Regions from separate parts of the Pseudomonas sp. CH61 genome, predicted to be linked through region 2. Evidence: predicted binding sites of a transcription regulator. Region 2 holds the regulator's gene; each other region holds the start of a gene.
The links. Region 2 encodes FliA, which starts transcription of late flagellar genes. Its sites were predicted from a motif close to CTAAAGTTTNNNNNNNNNNNGCCGNTAA; they were not measured.
Positions count from the first base shown of each region.

Region 1: AC5SEM_RS21360 (methyl-accepting chemotaxis protein) is a predicted target of FliA. The motif match lies at 4,300-4,327, and genes of this name have one in related genera.
Region 3: AC5SEM_RS11660 (methyl-accepting chemotaxis protein) is a predicted target of FliA. The motif match lies at 2,706-2,733, and genes of this name have one in related genera.
Region 4: motA (flagellar motor stator protein MotA) is a predicted target of FliA. The motif match lies at 5,332-5,359, and genes of this name have one in related genera.

Region 1 covers NZ_CM182098.1:4,773,430-4,780,901, reverse strand. The annotation lists gene rluD (23S rRNA pseudouridine(1911/1915/1917) synthase RluD) at 1-107, shown strand, start outside; gene pgeF (peptidoglycan editing factor PgeF) at 104-826, shown strand; gene clpB (ATP-dependent chaperone ClpB) at 957-3,521, shown strand; tRNA gene AC5SEM_RS21380 (tRNA-Asn) at 3,819-3,894, shown strand; tRNA gene AC5SEM_RS21375 (tRNA-Pro) at 3,904-3,980, shown strand; tRNA gene AC5SEM_RS21370 (tRNA-Lys) at 3,986-4,061, shown strand; tRNA gene AC5SEM_RS21365 (tRNA-Pro) at 4,159-4,235, shown strand; gene AC5SEM_RS21360 (methyl-accepting chemotaxis protein) at 4,400-6,025, shown strand; gene AC5SEM_RS21355 (HvfA family oxazolone/thioamide-modified RiPP metallophore) at 6,090-6,497, opposite strand; gene AC5SEM_RS21350 (NAD(P)/FAD-dependent oxidoreductase) at 6,787-7,472, opposite strand, start outside.
Region 2 covers NZ_CM182098.1:1,021,354-1,028,825, forward strand. The annotation lists gene flhA (flagellar biosynthesis protein FlhA) at 1-1,594, shown strand, start outside; gene flhF (flagellar biosynthesis GTPase FlhF) at 1,606-2,946, shown strand; gene fleN (flagellar synthesis regulator FleN) at 3,063-3,893, shown strand; gene fliA (RNA polymerase sigma factor FliA) at 3,890-4,630, shown strand; gene AC5SEM_RS04635 (chemotaxis response regulator CheY) at 4,797-5,168, shown strand; gene AC5SEM_RS04640 (protein phosphatase CheZ) at 5,187-5,975, shown strand; gene AC5SEM_RS04645 (chemotaxis protein CheA) at 6,030-7,472, shown strand, end outside.
Region 3 covers NZ_CM182098.1:2,606,136-2,613,607, reverse strand. The annotation lists gene AC5SEM_RS11670 (AAA family ATPase) at 1-231, opposite strand, end outside; gene pnuC (nicotinamide riboside transporter PnuC) at 228-791, opposite strand; gene AC5SEM_RS11660 (methyl-accepting chemotaxis protein) at 942-2,576, opposite strand; gene AC5SEM_RS11655 (undecaprenyl-diphosphate phosphatase) at 2,884-3,714, shown strand; gene AC5SEM_RS11650 (DUF1294 domain-containing protein) at 3,711-4,142, shown strand; gene AC5SEM_RS11645 (MmcQ/YjbR family DNA-binding protein) at 4,260-4,619, opposite strand; gene AC5SEM_RS11640 (LysR substrate-binding domain-containing protein) at 4,616-5,524, opposite strand; gene AC5SEM_RS11635 (FMN-dependent NADH-azoreductase) at 5,652-6,263, shown strand; gene AC5SEM_RS11630 (alpha/beta hydrolase family protein) at 6,500-7,472, shown strand, end outside.
Region 4 covers NZ_CM182098.1:6,358,198-6,365,669, forward strand. The annotation lists gene AC5SEM_RS28600 (cyclic-di-GMP receptor FimW-related protein) at 1-1,296, opposite strand, end outside; gene AC5SEM_RS28605 (lectin OAA family protein) at 1,517-1,918, shown strand; gene asd (archaetidylserine decarboxylase) at 1,986-2,846, opposite strand; gene rhdA (thiosulfate sulfurtransferase) at 2,856-3,680, opposite strand; gene AC5SEM_RS28620 (HDOD domain-containing protein) at 3,723-5,261, opposite strand; gene motA (flagellar motor stator protein MotA) at 5,428-6,279, shown strand; gene motB (flagellar motor protein MotB) at 6,283-7,359, shown strand; gene AC5SEM_RS28635 (sterol desaturase family protein) at 7,451-7,472, shown strand, end outside.

The DNA.
Region 1 (7,472 bases), 2.8 Mb from region 2:
ATCATCCGACGACCGGTGAGCGCATGAGCTGGGAATCGCCGCTGCCGGAAGATTTCGTCTGGCTGCTGACCTTGCTCAAGCAGGATCGCGAGGCCTTCATCGGATGAACTGGCTGACGCCGGACTGGCCCGCGCCGGCCAGCGTCAAAGCCTGCGTCACCACCCGCGAGGGCGGTGTCAGCGAGGCGCCGTTCGACAGCCTCAATCTGGGCGATCATGTCGATGATCGTCCTGAGGCTGTTGCCGAGAACCGTCGGCGCCTGACCGAACACTTCTCTATACAGCCTGCCTGGTTGCAGCAAGTACACGGGATTACCGTGGCTCATGCTGATCCGGGCATTGTTGCGACCGCTGATGCCAGCTGGACGGCAACGCCCGGAATTGCCTGCACGGCGATGACGGCGGATTGCCTGCCGGCATTGTTCTGCGATCGTGCCGGCACGCGTGTCGCGGCCGCCCATGCCGGTTGGCGTGGTCTGGCGGCGGGCGTGCTTGAGGCAACTCTCGACAGTCTTGATGTTCCGGCCGCAGAAGTGCTGGTCTGGCTTGGCCCGGCCATCGGTCCGCAAGCCTTTGAAGTCGGCCCGGAAGTGCGGGAAGTCTTCATCAATCAACTGCCGGAAGCAGCCGAAGCCTTTGTACCAAGCATCAATGCCGGCAAGTTCATGGCGGACATCTATATGCTGGCGCGCCTGCGTCTGGCTGAACGTGGTGTCACAGCGGTTTATGGCGGCGGTTTCTGCACCGTGACCGATCCGCGCTTCTTCTCCTATCGCCGTGCTTCGCGCACCGGTCGCTTTGCCTCTCTTATCTGGCTTACCCGCTAGACTTGCCTGACCTGAATCAACTCTCTGACGCTTGAATCTCCCAGAATCGACCGCATCTATAGGGGTATCTGGCAGGTTTCTTTATTCAGGATGGTTTTTAGGTCCGGCCTGCTCAAAAGGAAGGTGACTTATGCGAATAGACCGTTTAACCAGCAAATTACAGTTGGCCTTGTCCGACGCCCAGTCGTTGGCAGTCGGCCACGATCATCCGGCGATTGAGCCGGCGCACTTGATGCAAGCCATGCTCGAACAGCAGGGTGGTTCGATCAAACCTCTGCTGATGCAGGTGGGCTTCGACGTCAACAGCTTGCGCAAAGAGCTGACCAAGGAGCTCGACCAATTACCGAAAATCCAGAACCCGACCGGCGACGTCAACATGTCGCAGGATCTGGCGCGCCTGCTTAACCAAGCCGATCGTCTGGCCCAGCAGAAGGGCGACCAGTTCATCTCCAGCGAACTGGTGCTACTCGCGGCGATGGACGAGAACAGCAAGCTCGGCAAATTGCTGCTCGGCCAGGGCGTAAGCAAGAAAGCCCTGGAAAACGCGATCAACAATCTGCGTGGCGGCGAAGCGGTAAATGACGCCAACCACGAAGAGTCGCGCCAGGCGCTGGATAAATACACCGTCGACCTGACCAAGCGCGCCGAAGACGGCAAGCTCGATCCGGTGATCGGTCGTGATGACGAAATTCGTCGCACCATTCAGGTTCTGCAACGCCGCACCAAGAACAACCCGGTGCTGATCGGCGAACCTGGCGTGGGTAAAACCGCCATCGCCGAAGGTCTGGCCCAGCGCATCATCAACGGCGAAGTGCCGGACGGCCTCAAAGGCAAGCGTCTGCTCTCGCTGGACATGGGCGCGCTGATTGCCGGTGCCAAGTATCGCGGTGAGTTCGAAGAGCGCCTGAAATCGCTGCTCAATGAGCTGTCGAAGCAGGAAGGGCAGATCATTCTGTTCATCGACGAACTGCACACCATGGTCGGCGCCGGTAAAGGCGAAGGCTCGATGGATGCCGGCAACATGCTCAAGCCAGCACTGGCGCGCGGCGAGTTGCACTGCGTTGGCGCGACCACGCTCAACGAGTACCGCCAATATATAGAGAAGGACGCGGCGCTCGAGCGACGCTTCCAGAAAGTCCTGGTGGATGAGCCGAGCGAAGAAGACACCATTGCCATCCTGCGTGGCCTCAAAGAGCGCTACGAGGTTCACCACAAGGTGGCGATCACCGACGGCGCGATCATCGCCGCGGCCAAGCTCAGCCATCGCTACATCACTGACCGGCAGTTACCGGACAAGGCCATCGACCTGATCGACGAGGCTGCCAGCCGCATCCGCATGGAGATCGACTCCAAGCCGGAAGTGCTTGATCGTCTGGAACGTCGCCTGATTCAGTTGAAGGTGGAATCTCAGGCGCTGAAGAAAGAAAGCGATGAAGCGGCGATGAAACGTCTGGAAAAACTCCAGGAAGAAATCGTCCGTCTCGAACGTGAGTACTCGGATCTGGAAGAAATCTGGAACTCGGAAAAAGCCGAGGTGCAGGGTTCTGCACAGATTCAGCAGAAGATCGAGCAGTCGCGTCAGGAACTGGAAGCCGCGCGCCGTAAAGGCGACCTCAATCGCATGGCTGAATTGCAGTACGGGGTGATCCCGGATCTGGAGCGCAGCCTGCAAATGGTCGATCAGCACGGCAAGAGCGAAAACCAGCTGCTGCGTAGCAAGGTGACTGAAGAAGAGATCGCCGAAGTCGTATCGAAGTGGACCGGCATTCCGGTGTCGAAAATGCTCGAAGGCGAGCGCGACAAGCTGATGAAGATGGAAAGCCTGTTGCACAAACGGGTGATCGGTCAGGAAGAAGCGGTGGTCGCCGTCGCTAACGCAGTACGGCGTTCGCGAGCCGGGTTGTCTGACCCGAATCGTCCAAGCGGCTCGTTCATGTTCCTCGGTCCTACCGGTGTCGGTAAAACCGAGCTGTGCAAGGCGTTGGCCGAATTCCTCTTTGATACTGAAGAGGCGATGGTGCGGATCGACATGTCCGAGTTCATGGAGAAACATTCCGTGGCGCGTCTGATCGGTGCGCCACCGGGATACGTCGGTTACGAAGAGGGCGGTTACCTGACCGAGGCTGTGCGTCGCAAGCCGTACTCGGTGATCCTGCTGGACGAAGTCGAGAAGGCGCACCCGGATGTGTTCAACATCTTGCTGCAAGTGCTTGAGGATGGTCGCCTGACCGACAGCCATGGCCGCACGGTGGATTTCCGCAATACCGTGATCGTCATGACCTCGAACCTCGGCTCTGTGCAGATTCAGGAGCTGGTCGGTGATCGTGAGGCACAGCGTGCTGCGGTGATGGATGCGCTGACGTCGCACTTCCGTCCGGAGTTCATCAACCGGGTCGACGAAGTGGTGATCTTCGAGCCTTTGGCACGGGATCAGATCGCGGGCATTACCGAGATCCAGTTGGGCCGTCTGCGCAGTCGTCTGGCCGAGCGCGAGCTGAAGCTGGAACTCAGCCCGGAGGCGATGGACAAGTTGATCGCCGTTGGTTACGACCCGGTGTATGGCGCACGTCCTTTGAAACGGGCGATTCAGCGCTGGATCGAAAACCCGTTGGCGCAGTTGATCCTTTCGGGGCACTTCATGCCAGGCGACACGGCAACCGGCGCTGTCGAGAACGACGAAATCGTTTTCAACTGAGTCCAAGTGCCAATGAAAATTGGGAGGCCCTACATCGTAGGGCCTTTTTTTTCGTTAGGCTGTTGAACTCAAAGGAAAAGGCTTGTAAAGTGCGCCCCGCAGTCAGTCGCCAAGACGGTCTCAGCTCACTGAGCTGAAATCTGAAATAAGTTGCAAATCATTAACTTGAAAGCAATTTAGGGGGTTGACAGAGGTGTTCTAGGTTGTAGAATAGCGCGCCTCAGACACACGAACGCAGCGATGCGAACGAGTGACTGGATGCAACAAGTTTCACCGTTGTAAATTGAAATATGTAGTTCCGTGATAGCTCAGTCGGTAGAGCAAATGACTGTTAATCATTGGGTCCCAGGTTCGAGTCCTGGTCACGGAGCCAATTTCAAGCCGGGGTATAGCGCAGTCCGGTAGCGCGCCTGCTTTGGGAGCAGGATGTCAGGAGTTCGAATCCCCTTACCCCGACCATTTTTGGGTCGTTAGCTCAGTTGGTAGAGCAGTTGGCTTTTAACCAATTGGTCGTAGGTTCGAATCCCACACGACCCACCATTTTTGAAACCAGTTAACGCTGGGATCGAATCTTAAGATCAGAGGCCAAAAGCGCTGATCGAAGAAGGCGATCTTTGAAAGGTCGCCTTTTTTTTACCGGGGTATAGCGCAGTCCGGTAGCGCGCCTGCTTTGGGAGCAGGATGTCAGGAGTTCGAATCCCCTTACCCCGACCATACTAAAAATCCTCGTATCGAAAGATACGGGGATTTTTTTTGTCCGACAAAAACTCATTTCCCCTTCAAGTCATCATACAACCTGCCGATAGCCCGCTAACACGAGGGGACTGCCATGGCTTCGCCCCTTGAATCTGGCCAATACAAGAATAAGGGCGTTCCTCATGTTGCTTCGTCAGTTGAATATTGCTCCCCGGGCGGCCCTGGGGTTCGCCCTGATCGCGGTGTTGGTGGCTTTGCTCGGCGTGTTTGCGCTCGGGCAGATGTCGAGTATTCGCGACAGCGAGGTCGCGGTAGAAAACCAGTGGCTGCCGAGTATTCGTGGCGGCGACGAGATTCGCGAGATCATGCTGCGTATCCGCACCATCTCGTTGCGCATGGCGCTGGATCAGGACACGAACAATATCGCCACCTACCGCAGCCAGATGGACACCCGCGACAAGGAGCTGAGCGAGAAAATCGCCGCTTACGACAAACTGGTCAACACCCCGGAAGGCCAGCAGCTATACGACCAGTTCAAAAAGACCTTCGCCGCGTATCGCAGTGGCATCGCCCAATCCTTCGCCCTCGCCGAGCAAGGCAAGCGTGATGAGCTGACCAAATTGTTGCTGGTCGACATGAAAACCGTCGTCGATGGCTCCGGAAAGCAACTCAACGACCTGGCGGACCTGTTCGCCAAACAGGTCGCGGCTGAAAGTCAGAAGTCCGCTGCGCACTACGAAAACTCGCGCACGATTGTCAGCTTGTTCATTGCCTTGGCCGCGCTGGCCACCGTAGCACTGGCGATGATGCTCACGCGCAGTATCGTTCGCCCGCTGAGCAGCGCCGTGAGTGCAGCAGAAAGTGTCGCGCAGGGTGATCTGACCCGACCGATCGAAACCCATGGCAACGATGAAGTCAGTCGTTTGCTTAAAGCCTTGGCGACCATGCAGCAGAACCTGCGTGAGACGCTGCAAGGCATCAGCGGTTCGGCCACACAACTGGCGACCGCTGCCGATGAACTCAATGCGGTGACACTCGACAGCACACAGGGGCTGCAGCAGCAGAACAACGAAATTGAACAAGCTGCGACTGCAGTCAACCAGATGACGGCCGCAGTGGAAGAGGTCGCACGCAATGCGGTGTCGACGTCTGACGCGACTCGCCAGTCCAGCGAGTCGGCACACTTGGGCCAAGTGCGCGTCAGTGAGACCGCCACCGCCATCAATGCCCTGGCCAGCGATGTGCAACAGACCGGTGAGTTGGTGCACTCACTGGCCAACCAGTCGCAAGACATTGGCAAAGTGCTGGACGTGATTCGGGCGATTGCCGAGCAGACCAACCTGCTGGCGCTCAACGCAGCAATCGAAGCGGCTCGCGCCGGCGAGAGCGGGCGAGGGTTTGCCGTAGTGGCCGATGAAGTAAGGGCTTTGGCTTATCGTACGCAGCAATCGACGCAGGAGATCGAGCAGATGGTCCAGGGCATGCGCAGCGGTTCGAGCCTGGCGCTGGATTCGATGCAGGCCAGTACCGCGCGGGCGACCACCACGCTGGCGTTGGCTGAGCGTGCCGGTGAGGCACTGCAAACCATTACCGCGTCGGTGCATGAGATCCATGAGCGCAATCTGGTCATTGCCAGCGCTGCGGAAGAACAAGCGCAAGTCGCGCGGGAAGTGGATCGTAACCTGGTGAACATTCGTGATTTGTCGGTACGTTCTGCCGCTGGCGCTAACCAGACCAGCGCCTCCAGCCATGAGCTGTCGCAACTGGCCAACGCCTTGCAGGGTATGGTGCGGCGCTTCCAGTTGTAAAACCGCAGGCATGAAAAAGCCGCGTTTCTCTCAGGAGAAGCGCGGCTTGTTTTTTTACTGCCGATCAAGCGCCGTCTTGATCTTTCAGGTGCTCGAACAAGCCTTTTGGCATCTTCTTGCCGTTGGCTTCAAAGTTGGCCTTCACGTTGTTGTAGGCCTCCTGCTCGTCGATGAAACCGTCATGGTTGGTGTCGATCTTGTCGAAGTCGGACTTCGGCGCGACTTTCAGAAATTCGGCGCGGGAAACCTTGCCGTCACCATCGCTATCAGTCTTGGCCATCGAAGCATCGCCACATTTACCTTCACCGCATTTGCCTTCCGGCGCTTTCACCGAGGTTTCTGCCGAGGCGACCATGTACCCCTGCGCCAGTGGTTGAGCGGCAAACACCGAACCGGACAGCATCAGGCCGCCCGCCAGCGCGGCGCCGATCAGGCCAATGGATTTTTTACCGAGGGTCGAAGTACGGGACATTTACATTCTCCTGGGCTGCACTGCGCAACCACACATTAAGGACGCTTGCCTGAGCAGGTGTTGCTCGGGTGTGGCCATTAAGCGGTGGCGGTGTATCGCGACTGTGTCGCGCAGCAGGGGAGTTTGTAAGCGAAGGAGGGAAAAGCGGGGCGGGGATACAGTAAGAAACAGATCTTTCGATCAACACAAAACATTGTGGGAGCGAGCCTGCTCGCGAAAGCGTCGGGTCAGTCGCATTAACATTGAATGACAGAACGCATTCGCGAGCAGGCTCGCTCCCACAGGTTTTTTAATGCAATTTCAGACGCGGCTCGGTGCCTCGGCCAATCTTGCTGCCCAGCATCAGCATCGCCGTGCGGAACGGCCCGTACAGCGCCATCTGGTGCATGCGATACAGCGACACGTAAAACATCCGCGCCAGCCAGCCTTCGAGCATCACGCTGCCGGTCAGGTTGCCCATCAAGTTACCCACAGCCGAAAAACGCGACAGCGAGATCAGCGAGCCGTAGTCGGTGTACTTGTACTCCGGCAGCGTCTTGCCTTCGATGCGCAATTTCAGCGATTTGGCCAGCAGCGACGCCTGTTGGTGAGCGGCTTGCGCCCGTGGCGGCACGTTGCGATCGGTGCCCGGTTGCGGGCACGCGGCGCAATCGCCGAAGGCGAAGATGTTTTCATCGCGCGTGGTTTGCAGGGTCGGCAACACTTGCAGTTGATTGATGCGGTTGGTTTCCAGGCCGTCGATGTCCTTGAGGAAACCCGGTGCGCGAATACCGGCAGCCCAGACTTTCAGGCTGGCCTTGATCTCGTTGCCGTCGGCGGTGATCAGGCTGTCGGCGGTCACTTCGCTGACTGACGCATTGGTCATCACATTGACCCCGAGCTTTTCCAGGGTCTTGTGCACTGGCCCGCTGATGCGCTCCGGCAGGGCTGGCAACACCCGTGGGCCGGCTTCGATCAGGGTGATGTGCATGTTTT
Region 2 (7,472 bases):
CCAGGCCAAGGCGCGTCGTCAGGAAGTCGCCCAAGAGGCTGAGTTCTACGGTTCGATGGACGGTGCCAGCAAGTTCGTTCGTGGTGACGCCATCGCTGGCCTGCTGATTCTGTTCATCAACCTTATCGGCGGTATGGCCGTGGGTATCTTCCAGCACAACATGAGCTTCGGTGATGCCGGTCGGGTTTACGCCTTGCTGACCATCGGTGACGGTTTAGTGGCGCAATTGCCATCACTGTTGTTATCGACAGCGGCAGCGATCATGGTGACCCGTGCTTCCGGTTCTGAAGACATGGGCAAGCAGATCAATCGTCAGATGTTCGCCTCGCCGAAAGCGCTGGCGGTGGCGGCCGGTCTGATGGCGGTGATGGGCCTGGTGCCGGGCATGCCGCACTTCTCGTTCCTGAGCATGGCCGCGCTGGCCGCTGGCGGCGCGTACCTGTTCTGGAAGAAGCAGAACGTCGCCAAGGTCGTGGCACTGGAAGAGGTCAAGCGCCAGCAGGAGCTGCTGCCGTCGCCGGCTCGCGCCATGGAAACCAAAGAGCTGGGCTGGGACGACGTGACGCCCATCGACATGATTGGTCTGGAAGTCGGCTATCGCTTGATTCCGCTGGTGGACCGCAATCAGGGCGGGCAATTGCTGGCGCGGATCAAGGGCGTGCGCAAGAAGCTCTCGCAGGATCTGGGCTTCCTCATGCCGACCGTGCACATTCGTGACAACCTCGATCTGGCGCCAAGCGCCTATCGCCTGACCCTGATGGGCGTGATTCTGGCCGAAGCCGAGATCTACCCGGATCGCGAACTGGCGATCAACCCGGGCCAGGTCTACGGCACGCTCAACGGTATCAACGCCAAAGATCCGGCTTTCGGCCTGGAAGCGGTGTGGATCGAAATCAGCCAGCGTGCGCAGGCACAATCGCTCGGTTACACCGTGGTCGATGCCAGCACCGTGGTCGCGACCCACTTGAACCAGATTCTGTACAAGCACTCCAGTGAGCTGATCGGTCACGAAGAAGTGCAGCAACTCATGCAATTGCTGGCCAAAAGCTCGCCGAAACTGGCTGAAGAGCTGGTGCCGGGCGTGGTCTCGTTGTCGCAGTTGCTCAAAGTGCTGCAAGCGCTGTTGGCTGAACACGTGCCGGTACGCGATATCCGCAGCATTGCCGAAGCCATCGCCAACAACGCCGCGAAGAGTCAAGATACCGCCGCGTTGGTGGCTGCGGTGCGGGTTGGCGTATCCCGTGCAATCGTCCAAAGCATTGTAGGCACTGAGTCCGAGCTGCCTGTGATCACCTTGGAACCAAGGTTGGAACAAATATTGCTCAATAGTCTGCAGAAGGCAGGACAAGGCTCGGAAGAGGGTGTTCTGCTGGAGCCAAGCATGGCCGAGAAGCTGCAGCGTTCGCTCATCGAAGCGGCGCAGCGTCAGGAAATGCAAGGTCAGCCAGTGATCCTTTTGGTCGCTGGCCCGATCCGCGCGATGCTCTCGCGCTTTGGCCGCCTCGCAGTCCCTGGATTGCATGTGCTGGCCTACCAGGAAATACCGGACAACAAGCAAGTGACCATCGTTGCGACAGTAGGGCCCAACGGCTGAGGTAGTGGTTTATGCAAGTTAAGCGTTTCTTTGCCGCCGATATGCGTCAGGCCATGAAGCTGGTTCGTGATGAGCTGGGCGCTGATGCCGCCATCATTGGCAATCGCCGCATTGCCGGCGGTGTCGAGCTGACGGCGGCACTGGATTACAAATTGTCGGCGCTGGCGCCACGGGTTCCGAACATGGAACTCGAAGACGAGCTGCGCAAGACCCAGTCGCGCATCGTCACCGCTCAGGCCGAGTTGAGCCTGCGTGGCGAAGCTGATGGCAATAGCAATCGCCAGATCTTCGCCGGGCTGCCGTTGACGGCTGGCCTGCCGCTGACCGCTGCCGAACCGCTGAGCGAGCCGACTTACGCCGCACCGGCGCGTCCGGCCCCGGCGCCGGCGCAGTCTTCCGGCGGCGTTGATCCGCGTGCACTGGATTCGATGCGTTTTGAATTGAACAGCCTGCGCGAGCTGATGGAAGTTCAGCTCGGCACCCTGGCCTGGAATCAACTGCAAGGCAGCCGTCCGGCGCAAGCCAATCTGTATCGCCGTCTGCAACGTATCGGCCTGTCCGGTCCGTTGTCGCGCGATCTGCTGGCGATGATCACTGATATCGAAGAACCCCGTCAGGCCTGGCGCATGTTGCTTGCGCACCTGGCGCGGATGATTGCCGTACCGGAAGTCGAGCCGCTGGAAGAGGGCGGTGTGATTGCCATGGTCGGCCCTGCCGGCATGGGCAAGACCACCACGCTGGCCAAGCTCGCCGCGCGTTATGTGCTGAAATACGGCGCGCAGAATGTCGCGCTGGTGAGCATGGACAGTTTCCGTATCGGCGCTCAGGAACAACTGAAGACGCTGGGCCGCATTCTCAATGTGCCAGTGACTCACGTCGATCCGGGCCAATCGCTGGTGCAGGCGCTGGATCCATTGCTGCGCAAACGCGTGGTATTGATCGATACTGCCGGCCTCCAGGCCAGCGATCCTGCGCTGCGCATGCAGCTGGAAAGTCTGGCCGGACGTGGCATTCGTTCAAAAAATTATCTGGTCTTGGCAACCACCAGCCAGAAACAGGTTCTAACCGCCGCTTATCACAGTTACAAGCGTTGCGGGCTAGCCGGGTGCATCCTGACTAAACTGGATGAAACGGCCAGCCTTGGCGAAGTGTTGAGCCTGGCGATCAGTCATGAATTGCCGGTCGCGTACCTGACCGATGGCCCACGGATTCCGGATGATTTGCATCTGCCGCGCCGTCATCAACTGGTCAGCCGCGCCGTCAGCGTGCAAATGCAGGAAGAACCCAGCGAAGAAGCCATGGCTGACATGTTCGCTGATATCTATCACAGCCCGACCAAGCAGGTAGGCTGAGGTATTCATGAACAGTTTTTGTACCTACATCGATGGTCTGCCATGCATTGTTCCGGTTGTGAACGCGCAGCCAGTAATGTGGCCTCCGTCTATGCAAGACAAGGTAAAGAAATAACATGGGCAGCATGCATCCCGTACAGGTGATCGCGGTGACCGGCGGCAAAGGTGGCGTCGGCAAGACTAACGTGTCAGTGAACTTGTCGCTGGCGCTGGCAGAGCTTGGCCGTCGGGTCATGCTGCTGGACGCCGATCTGGGACTGGCGAACGTCGACGTTTTGTTGGGTCTGACCCCTAAACGCACACTGGCCGACGTGATCGAAGGCCGTTGCGAATTGCGCGACGTGCTGTTGCAAGGCCCCGGTGGCATCCGCATCGTCCCGGCCGCGTCCGGCACGCAAAGCATGGTGCACCTGAGCCCGGCGCAACATGCCGGTCTGATTCAGGCGTTCAGCGACATCGGCGACAATCTCGACGTGCTGGTGATCGACACCGCTGCGGGTATTGGTGACTCGGTAGTCAGTTTTGTACGCGCCGCGCAAGAAGTGTTGCTGGTGGTCTGCGATGAGCCGACTTCCATTACCGACGCCTACGCACTGATCAAACTGCTCAACCGCGATTACGGCATGAACCGCTTCCGCGTGCTGGCCAACATGGCGCAGAGCCCGCAGGAAGGGCGCAACCTGTTCGCCAAGTTGACCAAGGTCACGGATCGTTTCCTTGACGTCGCTCTACAATACGTCGGCGCCGTGCCTTACGACGAAAGCGTGCGTAAAGCGGTGCAGAAGCAGCGTGCGGTGTACGAAGCCTTCCCGCGTTCCAAGTGCGCGCTGGCGTTCAAGGCGATCGCGCAGAAGGTCGACACTTGGCCGCTGCCCGCCAACCCGCGTGGCCACCTTGAGTTTTTCGTCGAGCGCCTCGTGCAGCAAACGGCAGGGCCCGTGCTATGACCGCAAGCGGTATGAACTACTACAAGAAGTCGGCACGTGACGCGCAGTACGAACTGATCGAGCGTTACGCGCCACTGGTTAAACGCATTGCCTACCACTTGCTGGCGCGCTTGCCGGCGAGTGTGCAGGTCGAAGATTTGATCCAGGCCGGAATGATCGGCCTGCTCGAAGTCTCGACCAAATACGACGCCAGCAAAGGCGCCAGTTTCGAAACGTACGCGGGCATACGAATCCGCGGCGCGATGCTCGACGAAGTGCGCAAAGGGGACTGGGCGCCACGCTCGGTTCACCGCAATACCCGGATGGTCAGCGACGCAATTCGCTCAATTGAAGCTAAAACCGGCCGTGATGCTAAAGATCACGAGGTTGCGGCCGAACTCCAATTGAGTCTCGACGATTACTACGGGATTTTGAATGACACCTTGGGCAGCCGCCTGTTCAGTTTCGACGACCTGCTGCAGGACGGCGAACACGAAGGGCTGCACGAGGATGGCGCGAGTGCTCATCTTGAGCCGTCACGCGATCTGGAAGATGAACGTTTCCAGGCGGCGTTGGCGGACGCGATTGCCAATTTGCCGGAGCGTGAGCGACTGGTGTTGGCGCTGTACTACGACGAAGAGCTGAACCTCAAGGAGATCGGTGAAGTCCTTGGCGTCAGTGAATCGCGGGTCAGCCAGTTACACAGCCAGTGCGCGGCCCGTTTGCGGGGGCGTTTGGGGGAGTGGCGAGCGCGCTGAAGGCAGTGTGGGGACACTGCGAACGAGGCTGGTGCGGTGATGAACGGCACCGGTCTTGCTCTGTTGTGCTCCAGACAGTCTTCGAGTGCTGCGCCGATTGATTGAAGTGGCGCGTCCAGGTGCTGGGCGCGTTTAAGACTGCTTGGAGGTCGAATTGAACAAAGACATGAAAATCCTCATCGTTGATGACTTCTCAACGATGCGGCGGATCATCAAGAACCTGCTGCGCGATCTTGGGTTCACCAACACCGTCGAGGCTGACGATGGCGTGACTGCCATTCCAGTGCTCAACAGCGGCAGCATCGACTTTCTGGTAACGGACTGGAACATGCCGGGCATGACCGGTATCGACCTGCTGCGTCACGTGCGTGCCGATGAAAAACTCAAGCACCTGCCAGTGCTGATGGTGACTGCAGAAGCCAAGCGCGAGCAGATCATTGAAGCCGCTCAGGCCGGTGTAAACGGCTACGTAGTCAAACCTTTCACGGCTCAGGCGTTGAAAGACAAAATCGAGAAGATTTTCGAACGCATCGGCTGATGAACGCGCGGGGGAGCTATGGAGCATAACGAATCTTCACAGGGCGATTTCGAGTCGACCCTGAAAAAACACGCGGTCGAACTGGTCGAAAGCCTTGAAAAAGGCAGGTTCGGCGACGCTGTGCAACTGATCCATGAGCTCAATCAGACCCGTGACCGTGGCCTGTACCAGGAAGTGGGCAAGCTCACACGTGAACTGCACAGTGCGATCGTCAACTTCCAGATCGACCCGAACATGCCGCAGGCCGAGGAAGTGTCGCAAATCACCGACGCCACCGAACGCCTGGGCTATGTGGTCAAGCTGACGGAAGCCGCGGCCAACCGCACCATGGATCTGGTGGAAAGCGCTACGCCGGTGGTCAATGGTCTGGCTGACGAAGCCCAGACTTTGAGCGCCGATTGGGGTCGCTTCATGCGTCGCGAGGTCGGGGCTGAAGAGTTCCGTGAACTGGCGCGCCGGGTCGACGGTTTTCTGTCACGCAGCAGCACGGACAACCGTGCGGTGTCGAGCAATCTCAACGACATCCTGCTGGCCCAGGATTACCAGGACCTGACCGGTCAGGTGATCAAGCGTGTGACCCAACTGGTCACCGAAGTCGAAAGCAATTTGCTCAAACTTGTGCTCATGGCCAGTCAGGTCGACCGCTTTGCGGGCATCGAACATGACCGCGCCGCGATGCTTGCAGAAAAAGATCCACAAAAACATCTCTCGCAGGGTGAAGGTCCGCAGATTCATGCCGATAAACGAGAAGACGTTGTGTCCGGTCAGGACGATGTGGACGATTTGTTATCCAGCCTCGGGTTCTAGAGTTTTGGAATTTTAGGTTTTTTGGGTTTTTAGACCTGTAGGAGCACCCCATTAATGAGCTTCGGCGCCGATGAAGAGATCCTTCAGGATTTCCTGGTTGAGGCCGGCGAGATTCTTGAGCAACTGTCCGAACAACTGGTCGAGCTGGAAAGCCGTCCGGATGACGCAGATCTGCTCAACGCAATTTTTCGCGGTTTCCACACTGTAAAAGGGGGCGCCGGCTTCCTTCAGCTCAATGAGCTGGTGGAGTGCTGTCACATCGCCGAAAACGTGTTCGACATCCTGCGTAAGGGTGAGCGTCGCGTTGATGCAGAACTGATGGACGTTGTCCTCGAAGCACTGGACGCGGTGAACAGCATGTTCACTGAGGTTCGTGAGCGTGCTCCGATCACCGCCGCCACCCCGGAACTGCTGGCCGCCCTGGCGCGTCTGGCCGAACCGCAATCGGCGGACGCAGCCCCGGCTTCGCCGGTGGCCGAGATGATCGAAGAACTGGTCGTCGAAGGCGACTCGGGCGACATCACCGATAACGAATTCGAACAACTGCTGGATTCGCTGAACGCCGTCAAGGCTGAAGCTGAAGCCCCGGCCGCTGCTGCGCCTGCGCAAACGGCCGCTGAAGCAGCGAGCGATGAAATCACCGATGCCGAGTTCGAGTCGTTGCTCGATCAACTGCACGGCAAGGGCCAGTTCGCGGTGGACGCGGTTGCGCCAGCGGCGGCAGCCCCTGCGGCTCCGGCCAAGGGCGACAGCTCTGACATCACCGACGACGAATTCGAAGCTTTGCTCGATCAGTTGCATGGCAAGGGCAATTTTGCCGTGGATGCGCTGGAGTCGGCGATTGCTTCGGCACCGGCGCCGGCTGCTCCAGCGGCCGCCGCTGCCGGCAGCGACCTGATCAGCGATCACGAGTTCGAATCGCTGCTCGACGAATTGCACGGCAAAGGCAAGTTCACCGAAGTCGGCACTGCCGCTGCTGGCAGTGCTTCGACCGTCGCCACACCGGCTGCCAAGGCACCGGCCGCTGCTGCAGCGCCCAAGCCTGCCGCCAAGCCTGAGCCAAAAGCCGAAGCGCCAAAACCGGCTGCTGCTGCACCGGCTCCGGCCCGTGCGCCGGCGACACCGCCACCGGAAAAACCGGCGAGCGAAGCCGAAACCACCGTGCGCGTCGACACGGCACGTCTCGACGAAATCATGAACATGGTCGGCGAGTTGGTGCTGGTGCGTAACCGTCTGGTGCGTCTGGGCCTGAACAGCGGCGATGAAGCCATGCAAAAGGCCGTGTCGAACCTCGACGTGGTCACGGCTGACTTGCAGACCGCCGTAATGAAGACGCGGATGCAGCCGATCAAGAAGGTCTTCGGGCGCTTCCCGCGTCTGGTTCGAGATCTGGCGCGTCAGCTCAAGAAAGAAATCAACCTGGAACTGGTGGGTGAAGAAACCGACCTCGACAAAAACCTTGTCGAGGCCCTGGCCGACCCACTGGTCCACTTGGTG
Region 3 (7,472 bases), 1.6 Mb from region 2:
ATGGGTGTCGAGAATCAGCAACGACGGCTGTTGCGCCCGCGCTTCATCTTCCCACTGCAACTGGCCCCGAGCGATTCCAGGGATGTCTGCCAGACAGGTGTCACGGGGATTGAGTTCGATAAAGCGGCGCACGTACTCATCCACGCGCACACCGCCAAAGCGTTGTTGCAGGCCCGCCGCCAGCCAGCTCTTGCCGGTGGATTCGGGCCCGGTCAGCACCACGACCTTCATGTGCGCAACGCCGGGTCGGCGCGCCATTCACGAAAGCCTTGAATCGCCAGCAAGGTAAACAGCCCGTACAGCGCCGCGGTCAGGTACAGCCCTTTGTAGACGAACAAGCCGACAAAGATCACATCGAGCACGAACCACAGCGCCCAGCATTGCAGGCGTTTCTGCGCCATCCACAATTGCGCCACCAGGCTGAAACCGGTCAGCGCTGCATCGAGCCACGGTTGCGCGGCGTCGGTCCAATGGGCCATGGCTGCACCGAGCAAGACACTGCCGACCGCGCCAACGCTGAGGCCGTGCAACAGAGTGCGGCGATCGAGGCGGGTGACCTCGCGGCCGTCATGCATCGTCCCGGCGCGGGTCCATTGCCACCAGCCATAGACTTGCAGCGCGGCGTAAATCACTTGCAGCAACATGTCCGAGTACAGCTTCACTTCAAAGAAGATCCAGCTGTAGAGCAAGACCATGACCAGCCCGATCGGCCAGCACCACGGATTCTGTTTGACCGTCAGCCAGACGGCGATCACGCCGAGTGCGGCGGCAAACAGTTCAAGCCCGGACATGGGGGTTCCTTGGGGGAGTGAAAGAAGGGGGCGGATTGTACCCAAAAACGTGTAGGAGTGAGCCTGCTCGCGATAGCGGTGTGTCAGCGAAATTTATACCGGCTGAAACACCGCTATCGCGAGCAGGCTCACTCCTACAGGGGGTGGTGTCTAGACGCGGAACTGGCGCAGGAGGGCGTTCAGTTGTTCGCTCAATTGGCCGAGCCGTACGCTGGCCGCACTCGACTGCTCGGCCGCGATCGCCGTGCTGTGCGAGAGGCCGGCCGCTTGCGTCACGTTCTGATTGATGTCCTCGACCACATGCGCCTGCTGCAACGTAGCGCTGGCAATCGACGCATTCAGACCATTGAGATTGCGCAGTGCCTGGCCAATCGCATTCAGACTGGCGCCGGCCAGCCCGGCTTGTTCGATGGTCAATTGCGACGCCTTGCTGCTGTCGCCGATCACCTTCACCGCCGCTTCGGAGTGATTCTGCAAACGCTCGATCATCGACTGGATTTCCGCGGTCGATTTCTGCGTACGCTGCGCCAACAAGCGCACTTCATCCGCCACCACGGCAAACCCGCGACCTTGCTCACCGGCCCGGGCCGCTTCGATCGCGGCGTTGAGCGCGAGCAGGTTGGTCTGCTCGGCAATCGAACGGATCACCTCCAGCACGCTGCCGATCTGGGTGCTTTCGGCAGCCAGGGTGCGAATCACTTCAACCGCTTGATCAATGGTCCCGGACAGCTTGTCGATCTGCTGCAAGCTGCCATCGATGTTGATCTGGCCCTGTTGCGCCTGCGCTTCGGCGTCGCGCATTTCCGCGGCGGCGTGTTCGGCGTTTTTCGCCACATCTTGCACGCCGTAGGTCACTTCGTTGATCGCGGTGGCCACCAGTTCCATCTGCTGCGACTGCTGCTGGCTGCGTTGCTGGGCCTGCGAAGCATCGTTGCCCAGTTCGCTCGACGATTGGCCAAGCGCACTGGCCGACACCTGCAAATCACCGATCACCCGGCGTAGTTTGGCGGTAAAGGCGTTGAAGTGATGCGCCAGTTCAGTGACCTCATCCTTGCCATGGGTATCGAGGCTGCGCGTCAGGTCGCTTTCGCCACTGGCGATGTTGGCCATGGCGTTCACGGTTTCCTGTAGCGGGCGCACAATGCTGCGTGCGATCAGGATCACCAGCAACGCCATGATCACGGCAATCGCCAGGCCGATGAGCGAAGCCTTGATCATTTGCCCCTGGAATTCCGCCTGGACGTCGTCGACGTAAACCCCGGAGCCGAGCACCCAGCCCCACGGTTCGAACAGTTTCACGTAAGAAGTCTTGGCCACCGGCTCACTGGCACCCGGTTTCGGCCAGCGGTAATCGACCATGCCGGCGCCTTTGGCCTTGGCGATGGCAACCATTTCGTTGAACACCGCAAAACCGTCCGGATCACGGATCGCCGAGAGGTTCTGGCCTTCCAGTTTCGGGTTGGTCGGGTGCATGACCATCACGGGCGTGAGGTCGTTGATCCAGAAGTAATCGCTCTGGTCGTAACGCAGACCACGAATGGCGGTGAGGGCCTGTTTCTGCGCGGCGTCTTTTGTCAGCGTGCCGGCGGTTTCGAGGTCATGGTAATAGGTCAGCAGGCCGCTGGCGGTCTGCACCACGTGCTGGGTTTTCTGGGCCTTGGCATGGTAGAGATCGTCGTGGATCTGCTTGAGCATCAACACGCCCAAGGTCAGCAACATGACCACCGCCACAATCAAGATGAGCCACAAGCGTCGGCTGATCGACACACTGCGCAAGCTGTTCATAACGCTGTCACTCCGGATTCTTTTTCTCTTGTAATAAACGACCGCCAGCATCCAACCACGATTTCGTGAGCGGGCATACGCGACCCAAGTCGTATAACGCGGCAGCGCTATTAAGGCTTGTCTGTTAGGATTTCGGCCCCGCGCGTGAAAACCTGAATCCAAATTGATATTTCACGGAATTTTGACCGTTTCGTGTGGATCCTGTGCGCGCGGAATCGGTACAGCCATAACCAGCTACGCTGATCGCAGTGAACGCTAGAAAAATACTATCGGGGCATGCCGGCGCGCATCGCTCTTTGGGGGATTGATGGATCTTTGGACGGCCTTGCAGGCACTGATACTAGGAGTTGTAGAAGGGCTGACGGAGTTTTTGCCCATTTCCAGTACCGGACACCAGATCATTGTTGCCGACTTGCTCGAATTCGGCGGCGAACGGGCCATGGCGTTCAATATCATCATCCAGCTCGGCGCGATTCTCGCGGTGGTCTGGGAGTTTCGACGCAAGATTCTTGATGTGGTCATCGGTTTGCCGACGCAGCCGAGCGCACGGCGTTTTACCGCCAACCTGCTGATCGCGTTTCTGCCCGCCGTGGTGCTGGGCGTGATCTTTGCCGACCTGATCCACGAATACCTGTTCAATCCGATCACCGTTGCGACTGCACTGGTGGTGGGCGGCATCATCATGTTGTGGGCGGAAAAGCGTCAGCATGAAGTGCATGCCGAAACGGTCGACGAGATCAATTGGAAAGATGCCTTGAAGGTCGGCTTCGCCCAGTGTCTGGCGATGATCCCCGGTACCTCGCGCTCCGGCTCGACGATCATTGGCGGATTGCTGTTCGGCCTGTCGCGCAAGACTGCCACCGAGTTTTCGTTCTTTCTGGCGATGCCAACCATGGTCGGTGCGGCGGTTTACTCGGGTTACAAGTATCGCCACCTGTTTGTCCCGGCAGACTTCCCGGTGTTCGCCATCGGTTTCGTCACCGCGTTCATCTTCGCCATGATTGCCGTGCGCGGCCTGCTCAAGTTCATTGCCAGCCACAGCTATGCGGCGTTTGCCTGGTATCGGATCGTGTTTGGTCTGGTGATTCTGGCGACGTGGCAGTTTGGCTGGATCGATTGGGCAGCGGCCAAACCATGAGTGATTCCCGCGCACGCCGGCCCGAAGGACGACCTTCGGGCGGCAACAACATCCAGAACCTGAAGCTGAAACTGCTGGTTCTGCTGATCGTCTGCGCGCTGCCATTGTTCGGCTCAGTGGCGATGTGGCTGCGCGGGATTTCACTGGTGCCGCTGACCGCTTATGGCGTCGTCAGCGTGCTGGCGTTCTTCATGTACTGGGCCGACAAGCGCAAGGCGCGCACCGATGCCTGGCGCACCCCGGAGAACGTTCTGCACGCCGTGGAACTGGCCGGCGGCTGGCCGGGCGCGTTGATTGCCCAGCAGGTGTTCCGGCACAAGACGCGCAAGGTGTCGTTTCAGATTCTGTTCTGGGTGATTGTCGTGTTGCATCAGGTGTTCTGGATCGACCAGCTGTTTCTCGGCTCGAATCTGCTGACGCTGTTCTGAATACACCGCAATTCCCTATGTAGGAGTGAGCCTGCTCGCGATAGCGGAGTGTCAGTTGGAATTTCTTTGACTGACACTCCGCTATCGCGAGCAGGCTCACTCCTACAGGGATTGGGGTTACAGCAATAAACCGATTTGGGTTTTCTTTGGCAACTTGCTCACGACCAACTGATGCGAACGCTGCAACAACCCCTGCAATTCCTCGGCAGCCAACGGGTAGGGCGGGTGCATGATGATCCACTGCGCCCGCGCCAGATACGGCGCCGGGTGAATGCCCGGGCGGTCGCAATGGCCGAGAAACAGATCCTTGTCGACCTTGAACGCCAGTGAGTCTCCGCGCAGCCCCTGCAAGGCAAACATCTTGTTGCCGGCAATCGAAAACACCCGCACGCCACCCCACTTGTAATCTTCCCGAGCGCCCGGCAATGCCAGGCAGAACGCCGCAACGTCGGCTTCGTTCATCTTTCCCTTGCTCATAACAACCGCTCCCCACAGGCATTGAACGATTCGACCAGATGATCGATCCACGCGCGCACTGCCGGCATCACTCCGCGTCGATGCGGATACACCGCTTGCAGCCAGCCGCCTGGCAGCGACCACTCTGGCAGCATCTGCACCAGCGTGCCGTTTCTCAGTTCCTCTTCGCAATACATCATCGGCAGCAAGGTGAAACCCTGACCGGCCAGCACGCAGGCCTTGCGCACAATAAAGTCATCGATGCCCAGGCGCGCCTCCATGTTCAACTCGAAGCTTTCACCCTGTTGATCAAGCAAGCGCACATGCACCATGCGATCCGCCTCCAGCGCGCCGAGCACCGGCAGATTTTTCAGGTCTTGCGGATGATTGATCGTCTGGCCCTGCAAAAACGCCGGACTGGCTACTACAACCATTTGCGCCTGACGCAAGCGTCGAGTGACCAGCAACGGGTCTTCATCACCGTGTTCACGCACGCGCAGCGCCACATCAAAACCTTCGCCGACCAGATCGACGCGGCGATTGAGCAGGACGACTTCCAGTTGCACCTGCGGGAATTTGCCTAAAAATTCGCTGATGACCCACGGCAACATTTCCCGGGCCAGACCGGTCGGGCATGACACCCGCAAACGTCCACGCGGCTCGCTCGACATGCTCGCCACCGCCTCATCGGCCATTTCTGCTTCGAGCAACATGGCCTGGCAGTGACGCAGATAACGTTCGCCAACGGCAGTGAGATTGAGTTGCCGGGTGGTGCGTTGCAGCAAACGCGCGCCAAGGCGTTCTTCCAGTTCGGCAATGCGCCGTGACAGGCGTGACTTGGGAATCCCGAGCAATCGCCCGGCCGCGGCAAAACCGCCGGCCTCGACGACTTTGGCGAAATAGTAGAGATCGTTGAGGTCTTGCATAGGGAAATCCAACTGTTCTATCAGTGGGACAAACTATCGCATTTCAGGCGGCTAATCATCCATTGGTTTCTTGCGTAGGATTGTCTCCATTCCGTCGCCACCGGCGATTCCTTCCAGGAGATTCCACATGAAACTGCTGCATATCGATTCGAGCATTCTGGGCGACAACTCGGCTTCCCGTCAGTTGAGCAGCGAAGTCGTCAAAGCCTGGCAAGCCGCCGAGCCAAGCGCCGTGGTGACCTACCGTGACCTGGCCGCCGACGCCATCAGCCACTTCTCGTCGACCACGCTGGTCGCCGCCGGCACCACCGCTGAGCTGCGTAACGCCGCACAACAGCACGAAGCCGAACTGAGCGCTTCGACCCTGGCCGAATTCATCGCTGCCGACGCCGTCGTCATCGCCGCACCGATGTACAACTTCACCGTACCGACCCAACTCAAAGCGTGGATCGACCGCGTTGCCGTCGCCGGTCAAACCTTCCGTTACACCGAAGCCGGCCCTGAAGGCCTGTGCGGTGGCAAGAAAGTGGTGATCGTTTCCACCGCTGGCGGTATTCATGCCGGTCAGGCCAGCGGCATCGCTCACGAAGAATACCTGAAGCTGGTGTTGGGCTTCCTCGGCATCACCGACATCGAAATTGTCCGTGCCGAAGGCCTGGCGTATGGCGACGAAGTGCGCAACAACGCCATGACCGCTGCCCAAGCGAAGATCAGCGAGCAACTGTTCGCCGCGGCGTAAGGCTTGCGTAAAGAACAGCTGTTGTTCAGGTAACACTCAAAAAACTCTGTATTCTGGTTCCGCAAGGGGCGAATACGGAGTTTTTTGTTTCTGGCTGTTACATAATCTGGCCCGGGTTATGCAGTCACACAATCAGCGTCTGAGTGCATTGTCGTACCGAAACACCGAATCCCCGGCGTTTCAGGCCCGCAACGCAACGGAACTTTCGATTGAGTCACAACAGGGTGGGGCATCCCATGATGCGTCTTTGTGCAACGTTACTGATTTGCCTGCTGGGCAGCTTTAACACAGTGCACGCTGCGCCTGGGCGGCACCCGGTGTGGAGCGTCGGCTACCACGAGATGACGTTTCTCGATCCGCTGGACCTGCAACCGATGCGCGCCATTGCCTTCTATCCGTCCAGCGACCGCGAGCACATGAGTCTGCTCGAAGGCTATTCAGTCGAGGCCGGCGAAGACACCAAAGTCGCCATTGGCCGTTTTCCGATGCTGATGCTTTCCCACGGCAACACCGGCACGCCGCTGGCGTTGCACGATCTCGCAACGTCGCTGGCACGCAAAGGCTTTGTCGTGGTGGCGGTGATTCACCCCGGTGACAACTCCAAAGACCACAGCCGATTGGGCACCCTGAGCAATCTGTACGGGCGGCCGATCCAGATTTCCGAAGCCATCACCGCGACCCTTGGCGATCGCATGCTTGCGCCATACGTCAACGCCGATCAAGTCGGGGTGATCGGTTATTCGGCGGGCGGCGAGACCGCGTTGATCCTGTCCGGGGCGCAACCGGATCTGGATCGTCTGCGTCGTTACTGTCAGGAGCGTCCGGATGATCGTGATGCCTGCAATACACAGGGTGAATTGATCGTCGATCGCGATGACCTGCAACCGGTGGCCGATCCGCGCGTGCATGCCTTGCTGTTGATGGCGCCGCTAAGCTTGAAATTCGGCCGGCACACCCTGGCCGATGTGCATGTGCCGGTGCTGCTCTACAGCGGCGATGGCGACAAACTGGTGGCCTTCGACAAGAACGCTGCGGCGCTGGCGCGCAAACTGCCGACAGCGCCGGATTTCAAATTACTGGCCGGGGCAGGGCACTTCGTCTTTATGGCGCCATGCAACGAAGAGCAGATTCGCGCGATGCCGGCGTTGTGTACCGATGCGGATGGCGTGGATCGCGAGGATATTCACCGCAACCTCATCTCCGAGGCCG
Region 4 (7,472 bases), 1.3 Mb from region 2:
CAGACAGTAACCGCCGGGGCTGTGATTGATCACTGGCAACGCGTAAGTCGGATAGTGCGGCGCGGCGTCGGTGCTGCTTTCGTCTTCGACGAGGTGGTCGTACTGGATTTCTTCGTAGGGCAAAAACTGCTCATTGTTTTGCGGTGCCGCATCGAAGGCCTGGCTCCAGCTGTCCTTTTCACCTTTGGCCACGGCGTTGCTGAAATTCGCTGCGCGGGCGCCTGGATGTTTGAGCATGTCGCTGAAACTGCGCTCGCCGCCGAGGTAGAAGTGCAGGGCGCTCATGCCCACGCACACGGTCAGATTGCCTTGGCCGACCGTGCGTTGAAAACTGCGTTCGGCAGCCTGACCCCAGGCTGCATGCAAGTGCTGCAGGGTATCGAAGCTCAGCCCGGCCGCGACGGGCAGCGGCGTTGACGTGTCCTGATGCAGCAAATGCGCTTCGATGGCATTCACCAGTGGCTGTGGATCGAAGCCAAGTAATCCACGCTGTTGCTCGCTGCGAAACATGTTGCGGTAGCGGGGGCCGGCATCCAGTTCTGAGCTGATTGCCAACAGGCCAGCGTCCGGGCTTGCGGGGTGCAGTCTGAGCAATGCACTCCACGGCTCCAGCACTTCAGCCAGGCGGGCGATCTGGTTCTGCCGCAACTGATTGCAACGGGCGCTGCCCAGCAAGAGTGCGGCGATGTAAGTCTGTTCCAGGCTCAGCTCTGTTGTCAGGCTGGCCAGATCGTCGTGCACGCGGCGGTGTTGCAGTTGTAATTCAGCGGCGCTGCGATACAGCTGATGCAGTTCGAACCACAGGTGTTCCGGCGGCGAGCTGTATAACTGCGTGGCGCGCAGCAATTGGCCTTTGAACGCATGGGCTGCCCGTTGCAGGGCCATGCTGACCAATGCTGCGCGATCGTTGCGGTACTTCGGCGCGATCCGCAGCACGATCTGTTTGTAGCCGATCGCCAAATGACTTTGCAGGGCCTGACAGAGATTGCTGATCTTGCGCGAACGCTCGTCGAGCATGATCGCCTGATGCAGGAAATGTCGCTCCAGATGCTGGCAGACGAAATACACCTCGGGGCGTATCAGCTCCAGCAGGTTGAGGCGGTTATCGCTGGGCGTGAGCAACAGATTGAGTTCGCCCAAGGCTTGATAAAGCAGGCGGGCGGTTTCGCCGATGTTGGCCTTGGGCAGGTCGGCAATCCAGCGCTTGAGGTCACGCGGAGTCGCTTCGCAAAACGACAGGCGCGTTTGCGACGGAGTTGGCGCGCTCAGGAAGGCTTGGGGGCGAGACTCACTCATGCCGTAAATGGCTCCGGCGGCGAAATGGGCAATGCCCAAAACTCTAGCAGCTGTGGCTTGTTTCGCCGGATGGCGTCAGGTTTTTTGACCGCTGGTCTGCTGGCCGGATGCCATTTCACAAGCCCTACTAGTCTCTCAGGCGTGCGATCGGAAACGCACGGTTGCACGGCCTGCCGTCAACCTCGGGCAGGTCTCCCGAAACTTCAAGGAGATGAGGTTCATGTCTAAATATGCAGTGGCAAATCAATGGGGTGGCAGTTCGGCGCCGTGGCATCCGGGTGGGACCTGGGTGTTGGGTGGGCGGGACAACCAGAATGTCGTCGCAATCGAGATCAATTCGCGCGATGACGGTAAAACGTTCACCGGCACCATGACCTACGCCGGGGAAGGTCCCATTGGCTTCAAAGCGCAACGCACCGGTCAGAACCAGTACAACGTCGAGAATCAGTGGGGTGGCAATGATGCCCCATGGCATCCGGGCGGCAAGTGGGTGATTGGCGGCCGGGACAATCAGAACGTTATCGCGTTGAGCGTCACGTCCAGTGACGGAGGGAAAAACCTCAGTGGCACCAATACCTATGTCAACGAAGGCCCGATCGGCTTCCGTGGGCAGATAGAGTAACGGCACCACCGAGTCGTATCCGCCCTTTCGCAGACGTGCGAACGGGCGGATCAGTGGCTCACAGCATTCAGGTGTTTGGCAGCGCCAGGCCTTGGCCCATCTGCACTGGCGAACCGGCGACCAGTTCTTCAGCCCATTTCACCTGATCCGGCCCGAACAGCACGATCGCCGTCGAACCCAGCTTGAAGCGACCCAGTTCAGCACCTTTCTCCAAGTGGATCGGCGCACGGGCGGCTTCGTCGTAGCGGAAGGTTTTCAGTTCGCGCTTTGGCGGGGTGACCAGACCGGCCCATACGGTTTCGATCGAAGCGACGATCATCGCGCCTACCAGTACAACGGCCATCGGCCCGCGCTCGGTGTCGAAGATGCACGCCACGCGCTCGTTGCGGGCGAACAGTTCCGGGACGTTTTCTGCGGTGGTCTGGTTGACCGAGAAGATCCGGCCCGGGATGTAGACCATTTCGCGCAGGGTGCCGGCCAGCGGCATGTGCACGCGGTGGTAGTCCTTCGGCGACAGGTAGATGGTGGCGAAGTCGCCGCCCATGAACGGCGCTGCGTTGGCCGCATCTCCGCCGAGCAGTTCCAGCACGCTGAAGCTGTGGCCCTTGGCCTGGAACACGCGACCGTGCTCGATCGGGCCGAGCTGGCTGACCGCACCGTCGGCCGGGCTGAGGATCGCGCCCGGAGTTTCGTCCAGTGGACGCGCGCCGTCTTTCAGGGCACGGGTGAAGAAGGCGTTGAAGTGCTCGTAAGCGGTCAGGTCTTCGACCAGCGCTTGCGACATGTCCACCTGGTAGCGCTTGGCGAACCATTGGGTGAAGGCATTCTTGAACCAGCGCACGCGGCACTCGGCAATGCAGCCGGCCAGACGCGACAGCAGGTGATGAGGCAGCAGGTACTGACTGAGGATAAACAGACGCTCTTTCATTAGTTGTCCTTAAAAACCTTGAATCTCGACAGGCGTGTCAGGGTGGTTGCCCCATTCGCCCCAGGAACCGGCGTAGCCCTTGACCCGCGGATAACCGAGGGACTTGGCCACCAGATAAGTGAAGCCCGACCGGTGATGGGTCTGGCAGTGGGTAATGATTTCTTTGTCCTTGGTGATCCCGAGGTCGTCGAGGATCTGCGGCATGTCTGTGCGAATACGCAGTTGACGGGCCTTGTCCATGCCGGCGGTCCATTCGAAATTGACCGCGCCGGGGATGTGCCCGGCCTTGGCGGCCAGGACTTTCTCGCCGGAGTACTCCAGCGGACCACGCGCATCCCAGATCGCCAGATCGGCAGCACCGAGACGGCTTTGCAAGTATTCGCGGGTGGCAGTCGGCTCGTCGTGCAAAGTCAGCGCAATCGGGCCGCCAGCCGCTGGTGGTACCTGGATCGACATCGGCATGCCATCTGCCAGCCACGCCGGCAGACCACCGTCTATATAGTGGTACTTGTCGTGACCGATGACGTCGAGCAGCCAGATGAAACGTCCGGCCCAGCCGCCGCCTTCGTCGTCATAGACCACGTAGACCGCGTCTTTGCGATGGCCCAGTTCACCGAACAACGCCTCCAGATCAGCTTTCGCCGGCAGCAGGCCCGGCGCCGGCGGCTGGCCGAGCTGGGTGCGTTTCGGGTCGACAAAGCGTGCGCCGGGCAGATGACCTTCGGTGTAGCGGGCAGCGCTGGTCAGATCCACCAGAATCAGTTCAGGGGAATCGAGGCGCGGGAGCAGGTCGCTCGGCTCGATGACGAGCGGCAAGCCAGAGAAGTCAGACATGTGAGGTCTCCAGGGCACAAAGGGGAGGATTGTAGCGCAGCCTCATCGGCCACGGCTGCTAAAGCTGTGCAGGGCTTTCTCGATGCACTGCGCGGTTTTGCCAAAGGCTTGCACGGTGATGTCGGCGAACGGCCCGCCGCCCTGATCGGCAACCACAATCATGATCACCCGGCCGTTATTCACCAGTGAACGCAGGAACAGATGCTCGCCGCGAAACAGCGTGCGCAGGCTCGGTGGCAGCAGGGCAGAGAATTGTGCGTTGTTGTCCGGGGTAATCCGCACTTGCGCTTGTTGTGCCAACAGCCGTTGCAGCACGCTGCTCTGGCTGACGACAAAATTCAGCGCCGCCGCTTCTTTCGGCAGCCCGGCGGTTTGATTCACGCGCAGATTCGACTGCGTGCGGTCGGCCATCAGGATCATCACCCGGCGCATGCCGCTGGCGACCAGCGCATCGCGAGCGGCGACGGTCAGGCTCATCGCATTGGTGAAGCGGCTCGGTTCGGCGAGCAGTTCGGCGCATTGGCGGCGCCATTGGCCAAGGTCTTCAGCGCTCGGCGCAGCGGCCGGCAACATACCCGCCGGCAAACGGTGCGTGCCCCATGGCCACAGTAGCGAAACCGCCGGGTGCCACAGATCGGGCATTGCATGCTGGCGTGCACTGTTGGCAGCCTGCTGGTGCAGTTGTTGCTGCACTTCGTCCATCGGGATTTGCAGGTAAAGGCTGGTCAGGTACTGCCAGCGTTCGCTGTGTGGACTGTCCCAGGCTTGTTGTGCCGACAGCGCCAGACCGTTGGCCAGCAGCACGGTGTTGGCTGGCTGATTGAGCCAGCGGCGCAGGGTCGGATCATCGTCGAGGCGGTTTTGCTGGCGCAACGGATGCTCGCTGTCACGGGCGATGCGCAGGACTTTCACCAGTTCGCGCTGTTCACTGAGCAGCAATTTATAACCCTGCTGCACCCAGATCGGCAGATGCCAGGCCTGCACCAGCGCTTCTGCGATTTTCAGCAGGCGTACACCAAACAATTGTTTTTCGACTACGCGGGCTGACTCACCCTTGTGGATAACCCGCAGCTCCCATTCTTCGAGCAATTGCGGATACGTCAGCGCCAATGGCCACAGCGGCGACAGAAACAGCAGGCTGCCCCAATGAATGTCCTGCCACAGCCGTGCCAGGCGACTGGCGAAAAAACCGTTGGCCTGTTGTGTCGCGTGCTGGCTGATCATCTGCAACTGGCGCAGGGCCTTGGGGATTTGCATCTGCGGCTCGGCGGGCAACCGCGCCAGCAGTTCTTCTGTGCGCGCAAGGCCGAGGCGATTGATCGCCACTTCAAGATTTTCCGCCGGTGCGGCCATTGTGCCGTGGGTGTGACGATTCGCCTCACGGATAATGCTCAAGGCCAATGCCGGGCTGTCCTGCATCAGGTCGGCGATGTCACGCAACGAGCTGCGGTTATCACGAATCGCCCGACAAACCTTGTCGTGAGACTCTTGCGGCACGGGCAGTCGCACGCCATCGAGCAACTTTACCCAGCCGTCGAGGGTGGTCGGTTTTGCGTGTGGGACGTTCGTTTCATTAGCCATGTCTGGAGGTGATCTTCACTGACTGTAGACGCGCCCGGCATGGGCTAAATTGGCTTTTCGCCTGAACTGGCTATAGTCTGGCGCAGTTTTGCCGATAAGTAGAAGAAGAGATTTTTTAACTTCCGAATATGACCTTGAACCCGACTTAAATAAGTACTTTCTACCTATGGCTAAAATTATCGGCATCATCGTCGTATTCGCGAGCGTGCTCGGCGGATACGTGCTCTCCCACGGCAAGATTGCCGCCCTGATCCAGCCTTTCGAGGTGATGATCATCGGTGGTGCTGCACTCGGTGCATTCCTGCAGGCCAACCCCGGCTACATGACGATGCACGTGCTCAAGAAATCCCTGAGCATGTTCAGTTCGCGCTTCAGCCACACGTTCTATCTGGAAGTGCTCGGGCTGATCTACGAGATCCTCAACAAGAGCCGCCGCGAAGGCATGATGGCTATCGAAGGCGACATCGAAGATGCTGCCGCGAGCCCGATCTTCGCCAAGTACCCGGCCGTGCTCAAAGACGAACGCATGACCGCGTTCATCTGCGATTACCTGCGCATCATGTCGTCCGGCAACATGGCCCCGCACGAGCTGGAAGGCTTGTTCGACATGGAGCTGTACAGCCTTAAAGAAGACCTCGAGCATCCATCCCACGCGGTGAACGGCATCGCCGACGCCATGCCGGGCTTCGGTATCGTCGCGGCGGTACTCGGTATCGTGGTGACCATGGCTTCCCTGGGTGAGGGCGATCAGAAATCCATCGGTCTGCACGTCGGTGCGGCACTGGTCGGTACCTTCTTCGGTATTCTCGCGGCGTACGGTTTCTTCGGCCCGCTGGCGCATTCGCTGGCCCACGATGCCAAGGAAGAGCTGAACGTCTACGAAGCCATCAAGGCCTCGCTGGTCGCTTCGGCTTCCGGCATGCCACCGTCGCTGGCGGTCGAGTTCGGTCGCAAGGTGCTGTACCCGGCCCACCGTCCAAGCTTTGCCGAGCTGGAACAAGCTGTTCGCGGTCGCTAAGTCATGGAAAATAATCAGCCGATTATCATCAAGCGCGTCAAGCGCATAGCCGGCGGGCATCACGGCGGGGCGTGGAAAATCGCCTTCGCCGACTTCGCCACGGCGATGATGGCGTTCTTCCTGGTGTTGTGGCTGCTGTCCACCGCCACGCCGGAGCAGAAGATCGCCATCGCCGGTTACTTCAAAGACCCGGTCGGCTTTTCCGAAAGCGGTACGCCGTACATCATTGACCTGGGCGGTACGCCGACTCTGGCGCCGGAAAACACCCTCAACCCGGAAGTGAAGTCGCAACCGCAGCCTGACAAGGTCACGGTCGACACCGAGCAGGTTGAAGGCATGGCCGAGCAGGTCGAGAAGGAGCGTCTGGAACTGCTCCTGCAAGAACTGCAGAACAAGGTCGACGAGAACCCGCAACTGCAGAAGTTCAAGGACCAGATCCTCTTCGAGATCACCCCGAACGGCCTGCGCATCCAGATCATGGACGCCGAGAACCGGCCGATGTTCGACTCGGGTTCTGCACGCCTGAAACCGTACTTCGAAGACATCCTGCTGGCCATGGCCGACACCATCAAAGCGGTGCCGAACAAGATCAGCATCAGCGGCCACACCGACGCCAAGCCGTACACCGGCACCGGTGATTTCGGTAACTGGGAATTGTCGGCCAACCGTGCCAACGCTGCGCGTCGTGCCTTGATCGCCGGTAGCTATCCGGATGCGCAAGTGGCGCGGGTCGTCGGTTATGCCTCGTCGGCGCTGTTCGACAAGGAAAACCCGTTCAACCCGGTCAACCGCCGGATCGACATTGTGGTGCTGACCAAGAAAGCCCAGGCGGCCATTGAAGGTGCGCAAGGTGCGGATCCGGCGAAACCGGCGGATCAAGGTCAGAACGGCGCCGCTCCGGCAGCGCCGGTTGACCCGAATGCACTGCCGGCGGATCAGCAACCGGTGCCTGCGCACGAGCTGCGCGAACGCTTGAACCTGTTCGACGACGCTGCGCCGAAACCGCCTGAGCCGGGGAGTGCGGCGCCCGCGCCTGCTGCCCCTCCAGCCACTGTGCCGGCCCCCACGCCGAAACAGTGACCGACAAAAAGCCACGGTTACCGTGGCTTTTTTGTATCTGCCTGCGTCGCAATGACCAGTCGCAGTTTTCGCAATCACGGAAGATCAGTTAATGGAAAGACTCAAAGCCTATT